Regions from separate parts of the Variovorax sp. NFACC27 genome, predicted to be linked through region 2. Evidence: riboswitches for the same ligand, from Rfam matches in the RefSeq annotation. Region 2 holds a riboswitch; the other holds the start of a gene.

Region 1 (4,914 bases), 4.1 Mb from region 2:
GGAGCGCGGCTACAGCTACACGGCCGTCAGCGGCCTGATGCTGGCGGCCACCGGCCTGTCGAGCGTGGTGCAGCCGCTGTTCGGCCTGTACGCCGACCGCCACCCTCGCAGCTGGCTGGTGCCCACGGGCTTCCTGGTGGCCGCGCTGGGCGTGGTGCTGGCGGGCATCAGTCAGAGCTACCTGCTGACCTGGATCGCCATGGTGCTGTGCGGGCTGGGCATCGCGGCCTACCACCCGCCGGCCACGGTGGCTGCGCGCGCGGCCGGCGGCGGCTCGCAGAAGGCGATGAGCGTGTTCTCGGTGGGCGGCACCATCGGCGCCTCGTTCGCGCCGGTGCTGGCGGCCACGGTGGTGGGCGGCGGAAGCCTGTCGCACAGCTACCTGCTGGGCCTGCCGGCGCTGGCGATGGGCGTGGTGTGGTTCGCCGCGAACGCGCGTCGCGGCGCTGCCTCGGGCAGCAGCGCCGCGGCAGCCCCGAAGGCCGGCGACCATCTGATGAAGCCGCACAACGACTGGCGCGCCTTCGGGCTGCTGGTGGCGACCATCGTGGGCTGGTCGATTCCGTACGTCACGGTGCTTTCGATGCTGTCGCTGCGCATCACGCGCGACCTGCACGGCTCGGCCTTCCAGGGCGCGGCGGCGCTCACCGCATTCACGGCGGCAGGCGCGGTGGGCACGCTGCTCGGAGGCTGGCTCGGCGACCGCATCGGGCGCATGGGCACGATCCGCGCCGGCTACCTGCTCGCGCTTCCGTCCCTCGCGGGCATCGTGCTCGCGCCGACCGCCGGCTGGGCACTGGCCTGCACCGGGCTTTTCGGCCTTTGCATGTTCCTGCCCTTCGCCGCGCAGGTGACATTGGCGCAGGACTACCTGCCGCGCAACCCGGCCACGGCCAGCGGCATCGCGCTGGGGCTGGCGCTGTCGGTGGGCGGGTTGGTGTCGCCGCTCTTCGGCATGCTCTCGGACGCGCGCGGGCTCGGCGTGACGCTGACGACCGTGCTGTGCGTGCTGTGCGCCGCGGCGGTGATGGCGCTGCGCCTGCGCAACCGGACGCTGCAGGCCGTGCCGGCAGAAGCCGAAGGGGCTGCCGCCTGAATACTGGTCCCGGGGGCCGGTCTGCCCCACGCATGTTCGCTGCCAGAATCGGGCGACAACCGACAAGGAGGGGACTGCGCCATGAATCGATTCCTGAGCTGCCTGACAAGCGGCGTGACAGGCAGCGTGATGGGCAGCGTGATGGGCGGCGCATTGCTGGCACCGGCCGCCTTCGGCGCCCCGCCCGCGGCGCCCGCCACGCAGGCCGCCCCTGCATCGGCGGCGGCAGCGCCGGTGGATCCCGCCGCCGGCATCCGCGAAGTCGAAGCCGCCGTGCGCGCCTGGGCCGCGGCCTGGTCCGCACGGGACGTGGCGCGCTACCTTGCCGCCTATGCGCCCGACTTCGCCCCGCCGCGCGGCCAGGACCGCAAGGCCTGGGAGGCCGACCGCCGCGCGCGCATCGAGGACAAGGCCGTCATCAACGTGGGCATCGAGAGCCTCGTCATCAGCGTCCAGGGTCAATCGGCCACCGCCACCTTCGAGCAGACCTACAGCGCCGACAAGTTCCGCGAGAAAGGCCGCAAGACGCTGGAGCTGCAGCGCATGGGCAACCGGTGGCTCATACGCAAGGAAAGCGCCGGCTGAAGACCGCCGCGGAATTGCCCCTGTAAGCCAAACGGTTCATGGAGATGTCACTACTTGCAACGATGCTGCAGCCCTCGATTCCCGAAAGCTGTGGCTGCCATGTTTCCCACCAAGACCGACAAGGCGCGCGACGAACTCCAGGGCGGACAGCGCACGCTCAGCCAGCGCGAACGCGCCCTGCTGCTGATGGCCGACGGCCGGCGCTCCCTTACCGACTTCAGCCCGCTCTTCGCCAACCGGGATGAGGCCGAGCAGGCGATCCAGGCGCTGATCGACAAGGGCTACCTGCAGAGCCCGAAGGCAGCGGCAGCCCCGGCGGAGCCTCCCGCGCAGCCCGCGCCCTCGCCCATCCCCGCCGCCCAGCCGATCCAGGTGGCCACCTCGGCCGACACCTTCGACGGCAAGCGTTCGCTGGCCACCACCCGCATGTTCCTCTTCGACATCTGCGAGCGCATGTTCGTGCGGCGCGACCCCAAGTTCGCGCTGCAGATGCGCGACGCGCTGCGCGAGGCGCGCGACCGCAACGCCATGCTGACCATCGCCGCGCTGATGCTCACCGAGATCGAGAAGAGCGCGGGCGTGGAGCGTGCCGAATCGCTGCGCGAGCGCATCGACCGGCTGCTGCCGCCGGCCGAAGTCGTGCATTGACGACAAAAGGGATACGCGAGATGCCCGGCCGGGGCTGTGACACCATCGCCGGGTGAACTCGCCGCCTCCCGCAATCCCCCTGTCCGGGCGCCTTCGCAGCTGGGCGAAGCGCCTGAAGCGCGACGGCGTCACGCTCTGGTTCGCCGGCAGGCACCCGTCCACCCCATGGCATGCCAAGGCACTGGGCGCCTTCGTGGTCGCCTACGCGCTCAGCCCGATCGACCTCATTCCCGACTTCATTCCGGTGCTGGGCTACGTCGACGACGTTTTGCTGCTGCCGGGGCTGATCTGGCTCGCCATCCGGCTGATTCCCCCCGCGGTGCTCGCGGATTGCCGCGCCAGGGCGGACGAATGGCTGCGCGAGCGCGGCGCCAGGCCAGTCAGCCGCTGGGGCGCGGCCTTCGTCGTGGCCGTGTGGGCCGCGGCCTGCTTCGGGGCGTGGCGTCTTTGGTCGGGATAGCGCGAAGGGCCCGCGCGATCCACTACACTTCCCGGGGTCAGGAGAGAGCCCCGCGTGCCGGGGCCGCCGAAGGCGCAGGGACTTCCCGAACGCTCAGGCAAAAGGACTGACGAGGCGCCGGTGAAAGCCGGCGTTTCCTTGCTGGAGAGAGGCCGTTGCCCACGGGCGGCGGTCCACCGAAGGAGCAAACCCCGATCGTGGGGCGAATCTCTCAGGTAAAGCGGACAGCAGGGGTGGCCCATGGCTTGCGTCATGGATTTCGACTGCCCCTTTGGAGTGCCCCGTGGCTGCTTCTTCCTCCGCTACCCCCGACGCCCAGCTTCTCAAGACGCCGCTGTACGACCTCCACCTGGAACTGGGCGCCCGCATGGTGCCCTTCGCCGGCTATTCGATGCCGGTCCAGTACCCCGCCGGCCTGATGGCCGAACACAAGCACACGCGCGACGCGGCCGGCCTGTTCGACATTTCCCACATGGGCCAGCTGCGCCTGGTCGGGCCCGACGCCGCGGCCGCCTTCGAGACCCTGATGCCCGTCGACGTGATCGACCTGCCCGCCGGCAAGCAGCGCTACGGCCTGCTGCTGGACGACGAGGGCGGCATCCTCGACGACCTGATGTTCTTCAACGAGGGCAACGGCTCGATCTTCGTGATCGTCAACGGGGCCTGCAAGGTGGCCGACATCGCCCACATCCAGCAGAAGATCGGCTCGCGCTGCGAGGTGCGCCCCCTGCCCGACCACGCGCTGCTCGCCCTGCAGGGCCCGCAGGCCGCGGCCACGCTGGCGCGGCTGTCGCCCGGCGTCGAGCGCTTCGTGTTCATGACGGGCGGCGCGGTGCAGATCGGCGGCATTCCGGCCTTCGTCACCCGCAGCGGCTACACCGGCGAGGACGGCTTCGAGATCTCGGTAGCTGCATCCGACGCCGAGCGCCTCGCCCGCCTGCTGCTGGCACAGCCCGAGGTCAAGCCCGTCGGCCTGGGCGCGCGCAACTCGCTGCGGCTCGAAGCCGGCCTGTGCCTCTACGGCAACGACATCGACACCACCACCACGCCGGTCGAGGCCTCGCTCAACTGGGCGATGCAGAAGGTGCGCCGCGCGGGCGGGGCACGCGAAGGCGGCTTCCCGGGCGCCGCGAAGATCCTCGCCCAGCTCGCCGCGGCTACCGCGGGTGCGGCCGGCCACACCGACCACGACACGCTGAAGCGCAAGCGCGTGGGCCTCGTCGCCCTCGAGCGCATTCCGGTGCGCGACGGCACGGTGCTCCAGTCTTTCGAGGGCCAGGACATCGGCCTCGTCACCAGCGGCCTGCTCGGCCCCACGGCCGACCGCTGCATCGCCATGGGCTACGTGGCTACAGCCTTCGCCGAGCCGGGCACGCGCGTGCAGGCCATCGTGCGCGGCAAGCCGGTGCCGATGGAGGTCTCGACCATGCCTTTCGTGCCCACCCGTTACTACCGGGGCTGAGCGCCGCCCAGTCAGATCGACCGGCTAGGCTCTGCACCCCGATCCACTTTTTTCCACGAGGAGTTTTTCCACCATGAGCATCAAGTACACCAAGGACCACGAATGGGTGTCGGCCGAGGGCGACGCAGCCACCGTCGGCATCACCGTGCATGCGCAGGACGCGCTGGGCGACGTGGTCTTCGTCGACCTGCCTGAAGTCGGCAAGACCTTCGCCCAGGGCGAAGTCGCCGGCGTCGTCGAATCGGTCAAGGCCGCGGCCGACGTGTTCATGCCCGTGTCGGGCGAGATCACCGAGGTGAACGAAGCCCTGCGCGCCGACCCGTCGCTGGCCAACAGCGACCCGCTGGCCGCCGGCTGGTTCTTCAAGGTCAAGCTGAGCGACCCCGCGCAGCTCGACGCCCTGCTGGACGCGGCCTCCTACGACAAGTTCGCAGCCGAGTCCTGATCCGCTGAATTTTTCAGCAGCACCTTTGTTCTTTCCCTCCGAGCCTTCAACGCCATGCCGACGCCCGCCCTTCCTTCTTTGCAAGAACTAGAGAACGCCGAAGAATTCCTCGCCCGCCACATCGGCATCGACGCGGCGGACGAGGCGCGCATGCTGCCGGCGATCGGCTCGGAGACGCGCGCGGAGCTCATCGACGGCATCGTGCCCGCGGCCATCCG
Region 2 (4,914 bases):
CGGGTTCGCTCTCGGCCTTGTCGACCGCGGTGTGCGCCGCGGCATTGACGATCACGTCGGGGCGGACCTTCAGCACCGTATCGGCCAGCTCCTCCGGCCGACTGAAGTCGGCGTGAAAATCGGTGCTGTCGAAATCGAGCGCAACCAGCTCACCGAGCGGCGCCAGGCTGCGCTGCAACTCCCAACCGACCTGCCCACCCTTGCCCAGCAGCAGCAGCTTCATGCCGCAGCCTTCGCGTTGCTGTCGTACTGCTTCTCGACCCACTCGCGGTAGGCGCCGCTCTGCACGTTGCGCACCCACTCGCTGTTCGCGAGGTACCACTCCACGGTCTTGCGGATGCCGGTATCGAAGGTCTCTGCGGGCTTCCAGCCAAGCTCGGCTTCGAGCTTGCGTGCGTCGATGGCGTAGCGGCGGTCATGGCCGGGACGGTCCGTGACGTAAGTGATCTGTTCCTTGTACGGCTTGCCGTCGTTGCGGGGGCGCAATTCGTCGAGCAGCGCGCAAACTGTGTTGACGATCTCGATGTTGGGCTTCTCGTTCCAGCCGCCCACGTTGTAGGTCTCGCCCAGCTTGCCGGCTTCAAGCACGCGGCGGATGGCGCTGCAGTGGTCCTTCACGTAGAGCCAGTCGCGCACCTGCATGCCGTCGCCGTACACGGGCAGGTTCTTGCCAGCCAGCGCGTTGACGATCATCAGCGGGATCAGCTTCTCAGGGAAGTGGAACGGACCGTAGTTGTTCGAGCAGTTCGTGGTCAGCACCGGCAGGCCGTAGGTGTGGTGCCAGGCGCGCACGAGGTGGTCGCTGGCTGCCTTGCTGGCCGAATACGGGCTGTTCGGCTCGTACTTGTTCTCCTCGGTGAAGGCCGGGTCGGTCTTGGAGAGCGAGCCGTAGACCTCGTCGGTCGACACGTGCAGGAAGCGGAAGGCCGACTTCTGATCGGCCGGCAACGCGCTCCAAAACCCGCGCACCGACTCGAGCAGGCGGAAGGTGCCGAGCACGTTGGTCTGCACGAAGTCTTCGGGGCCGTGGATCGAGCGGTCGACGTGCGACTCGGCGGCGAAGTTCATCACGGCGCGCGGCTTGTGCTCGGCCAGCAGGCGGTCGACGAGGGCGCTGTCGCCGATGTCGCCCTGAACGAAGATGTGCTTCGGGTTGCCCTTGAGCGACGCGAGCGTCTCGAGGTTGCCCGCGTAAGTCAGTTTGTCGAGGTTCACGACCGGCTCGTCGCTGTTCGCGATCCAGTCGAGAACGAAATTGGCGCCGATGAAGCCAGCGCCGCCTGTAACCAGGATCATGGGGTCCCCTGAATGTTGGAAGTCATTGCCGTGTCGCAATGGACGTTAACGCGCGATTATCCCATTGGGCCAATGGACGAAAACACAAGACGTTACCGATCTCTTTTCGCTGTGTTTACAATTGCGCTTTGCAGGAGAGCGGGCCACTCTGATGGCCCTACCGAAGGCGCAAACTCCCATAAACGCTCAGGTCGGCCCGACGAAGTCTTGGAGATTTCGGCAAGGGGTCAGTACTGCATCAATTGAAACGCCGTCTGGAGAGCCGCCACTTCACGTGGCGCACCGAAGGAGCAAATCCGTTGCGAAGGTGCAACAGATGAATCTCTCAGGTACCGAGGACAGGGGGAGCGGCAACTTGGACTGCGGTCGTCCAGTTGCTTTCGCTATTTATTCGATAGCAAACAACACCCGCCGTTCAAGCGCTGCAACCTCAAAAGGTACTTGAAATGCGCGTGATCGTTCTCGGCGCCGGCCTGCTCGGCGTGACCTCGGCTTACTACCTCCAGCAACTCGGCCACGAAGTGACCGTGATCGACCGGCAGGCCACCCCGGCTGCCGAAACCAGCTTCGCCAACGGCGGACAGATCTCCGTCAGCCACGCCGAACCCTGGGCCAACCCCAGCGCCCCCCTGAAGGTGCTGCAATGGCTGGGCAAGGAAGACGCCCCGCTGCTCTTCCGCATGCGCGCCGACATGCGCCAGTGGCTCTGGGGCCTGCAGTTCCTGCGCGAATGCACGCCGGCGCGCACCCGTCACAACATCGAGCAGATCGTGCGTCTCGGCACATACAGCCGCTCGATGTTGCAACAGTTGCGCCGCGACACCGGCCTCAGCTACGACCAGCGCACGCAAGGCATCCTGCACTTCTACACGACGCAGAAGGAGTTCGACGGCGCCCTCGAGCCCGCCGAACAGATGCGCGCCCTGGGCTGCGAGCGCCTGGTCATCTCGGCCGACGAGGCCGTGAAGCTCGAGCCCGCCCTCGCCCACATCCGACCGAAGCTGGCCGGCGCCACCTACACGGCCGAGGACGAATCGGGCGACGCCAACCGCTTCGCCCGCGAGCTCGTGGGCCTGGCCGCCGCCGCGGGCGTGAAGTTCCTGATGAGCCACACCGTGACCGCGCTGCGCGAGGCCGGCGGCAGCATCGACCACGTCGAGGCCACCGACAGCGAAGGCCGCTTCCAGCGCATCCGCGGCGACGCCTTCGTGCTGGCGATGGGCTCGCTGAGCCCGCTGTACGCCGCGCCGCTGGGCATCCGGCTGCCGATCTACCCGGCCAAGGGCTACTCGGTGACGCTGCCCGTCAAGGACGCCTCGAAGGCACACCAGGTCTCGCTGACCGACGACGAATTCAAGCTCGTGTTCTCGCGCTACACCTCGGCATCGGGCGACCGCCTGCGCATTGCCGGCACGGCCGAACTCAACGGCTACGACCGCGACCTGAACCGCGTGCGCTGCGAAGCCATCGTGCGCCGCGTCGAAGAACTGTTCCCGGGCGCAGGCGACACCACGCAAGCCCAGTTCTGGACCGGCCTGCGTCCCGCCACGCCGAGCAACGTCCCGCTGATCGGCAAGACGAAGCTGCCGAACCTGTTCCTCAATACCGGCCACGGCACCCTGGGCTGGACGCACGCCTGCGGCTCGGGCAAGTCGATCGCGCGGATCGTGAGCGGACTGGAGCCGGAGGTCGATTTCGCGTTCACGGGGATGCCTGCGCCCAAGCCGCGCATCCCGCAACCCGCACTGGGCTGACGAACCGGCAAGCCCTGGATCACGCCTTGAACGTGATCCAGGGCCTGAGCCGCACCGCGCAGTGGATCAGGCCTGCGCGCTCCTGCGCGTCGATCACTTCGCCGATGGGCTTGTAGGCCTGCGGCGCCTCCTCGATCCGGCGCTCCTCCCGCAAGGTCACGCACTGCCAGCTTGCCTGCTCGTCGACGGGCGCCGGCCGCATCGCGCGCACCTGCTGCCGACGCATCCGCCGGCCAGCGCCATGGCTGCACGACCAGAGCCAGTCTTCGTGCCCCAGTCCGGCCGCCAGGTACGAGTAGTCACCCATGGAGCCGGGAATCAGCGCCAGATCGCCCGCGTCCGCCGGCGTCGCACCCTTGCGGTGGATATTCATGCCGTGTTCCCGCAGCACGACGTTGTGCGGCACGTCCACGACGAGCCTCGACGAAGTGGCACCCAGCAATTCCGCGAAATCCTTGCGTACCAGTTCGGCCAGGACGACCCGGTTTGCCCATGCGTAACGCGCCGCCACCCCCATGGCCTCCAGATATTCGTCGGCCAGCGGTCCCGCCAGGCCGTACAAGCCGCTTTTCGGATGGCGCAGGCCCTTGGGCCATTCGTCGCGGGCACGGTCCATCCAGCGGCCGCCCACATGGAACCCGATGTCGCGCGAGCCGCTGTGGATCATCACGACCACGTCCCCTGCCTTCAGGCCGGCGCGATAGGCCTCGTGACGGTCCATCACATGGTCGACAACTTGCAGTTCCACGAAGTGATTGCCGCTGCCCGGCGTGCCGAGGCAGGGGTCACGAAACACCTCATGGCGGACGCCGGTGTAGGCCTCGGGCGCATGCCGCGCGCTGCCGCCGAACGTCGCCAGGCCGATGCAGGCATCGAGTTCGGCCTGCATCCGGTCGCGGTCGCACGCCGACCATAGCCCGCCGTCCTGAACCGCTTCGAGGAATGCCGACGGCCCCACATCGAACAGCGCCCTGAATGCCGCCGTGTGCACCGGCACGTCGCGCCCGTTGTCGAGCAGGCTGCGCGTGAGCCGCTCGACCAGCCGCGTCTTGTGCGGCGCCACCTGGTCGAGCGTGAGCCCGGTGGTCAGCAGTCGCATGCCACAGTTGATGTCGGTACCCACCGCTGCGGGAATGACGAAGTCGGCATCGGTCGCGACAACGCTGCCGACAGGCGCGACAGAGCCCGGATGGAAGTCGGGCGTCGCACAGGCCTTGCACACGCCCCGCTCGCCGTCGGGCGAGCGCACGCTGGCAAAAGCCAGCAACTGATTCACCGCCTTTTCTTCCAGCGGAAGACTGGGTGGCAGGAGCACCGTGGCCTGCGAGGCCTCGTGGTGCAGGTGATAAACGCCGTCGCGGTAGTCGACGGCAATGCCAGCACGCGAAAAGGCGCGCTGAAGTCTCGAGAAACGAAGGTCGCTCATGGCTGCTGTTCCATTGGGGAAACCGTGTCGGCTTCCTGCCTCGTCGCACTTTGCGTGGAGAGGCGAAAGAGATCGCCCGCGCATCACTGACGATGCGCGGCTGGCTCTTTCTTGCAGCAGCAGAGATTCAAGAAAGCGGGCGGATTCTAGCGATGCATGTTTCCGCCGGAAACCCGCCCGTCGCTTTTTCGCGTCGGGTCTGGAATCAGTCGTTGGCGGTGAAAACCGTCAACACCCCGGTATACCCATACAGATGGTGCCGCGCGATCTCACCAGCGGCGAAGAAGCCGACCAACGGAACATCGCCCAGCGCATGCCGCACGATCTGCAGCTCCGCCCCCGGCGCGCCGAAGTGCGGCCCGCCGCGGCCGGAGCAGCTGACATACACCGCGCCTGCGATGCGCCGCGCGGGATGCGGCGCTGCCTCGGCCTCGCCCG

The links. A riboswitch is a leader RNA that binds a small molecule or an ion and turns the genes downstream of it on or off. The one in region 2 is predicted to bind glycine.
Region 1: linked by a shared signal. The riboswitch ahead of gcvT (glycine cleavage system aminomethyltransferase GcvT) and the one ahead of ABL840_RS05635 (D-amino acid dehydrogenase) in region 2 are both predicted to bind glycine.

The regions. Positions count from the first base shown of each region.
Region 1 is NZ_CP157613.1:5,377,595-5,382,508, forward strand. Features, by position in the region: gene ABL840_RS25175 (MFS transporter) at 1-1,096, shown strand, start outside; gene ABL840_RS25180 (DUF4440 domain-containing protein) at 1,178-1,681, shown strand; gene ABL840_RS25185 (hypothetical protein) at 1,781-2,329, shown strand; gene ABL840_RS25190 (YkvA family protein) at 2,403-2,789, shown strand; glycine riboswitch at 2,818-2,908, shown strand; glycine riboswitch at 2,921-3,027, shown strand; gene gcvT (glycine cleavage system aminomethyltransferase GcvT) at 3,073-4,251, shown strand; gene gcvH (glycine cleavage system protein GcvH) at 4,325-4,696, shown strand; gene gcvP (aminomethyl-transferring glycine dehydrogenase) at 4,751-4,914, shown strand, end outside.
Region 2 is NZ_CP157613.1:1,199,143-1,204,056, reverse strand. Features, by position in the region: gene rfbD (dTDP-4-dehydrorhamnose reductase) at 1-223, opposite strand, end outside; gene rfbB (dTDP-glucose 4,6-dehydratase) at 220-1,296, opposite strand; glycine riboswitch at 1,418-1,506, shown strand; glycine riboswitch at 1,541-1,648, shown strand; gene ABL840_RS05635 (D-amino acid dehydrogenase) at 1,743-3,050, shown strand; gene ABL840_RS05630 (RtcB family protein) at 3,070-4,476, opposite strand; gene ABL840_RS05625 (FIST signal transduction protein) at 4,682-4,914, opposite strand, start outside.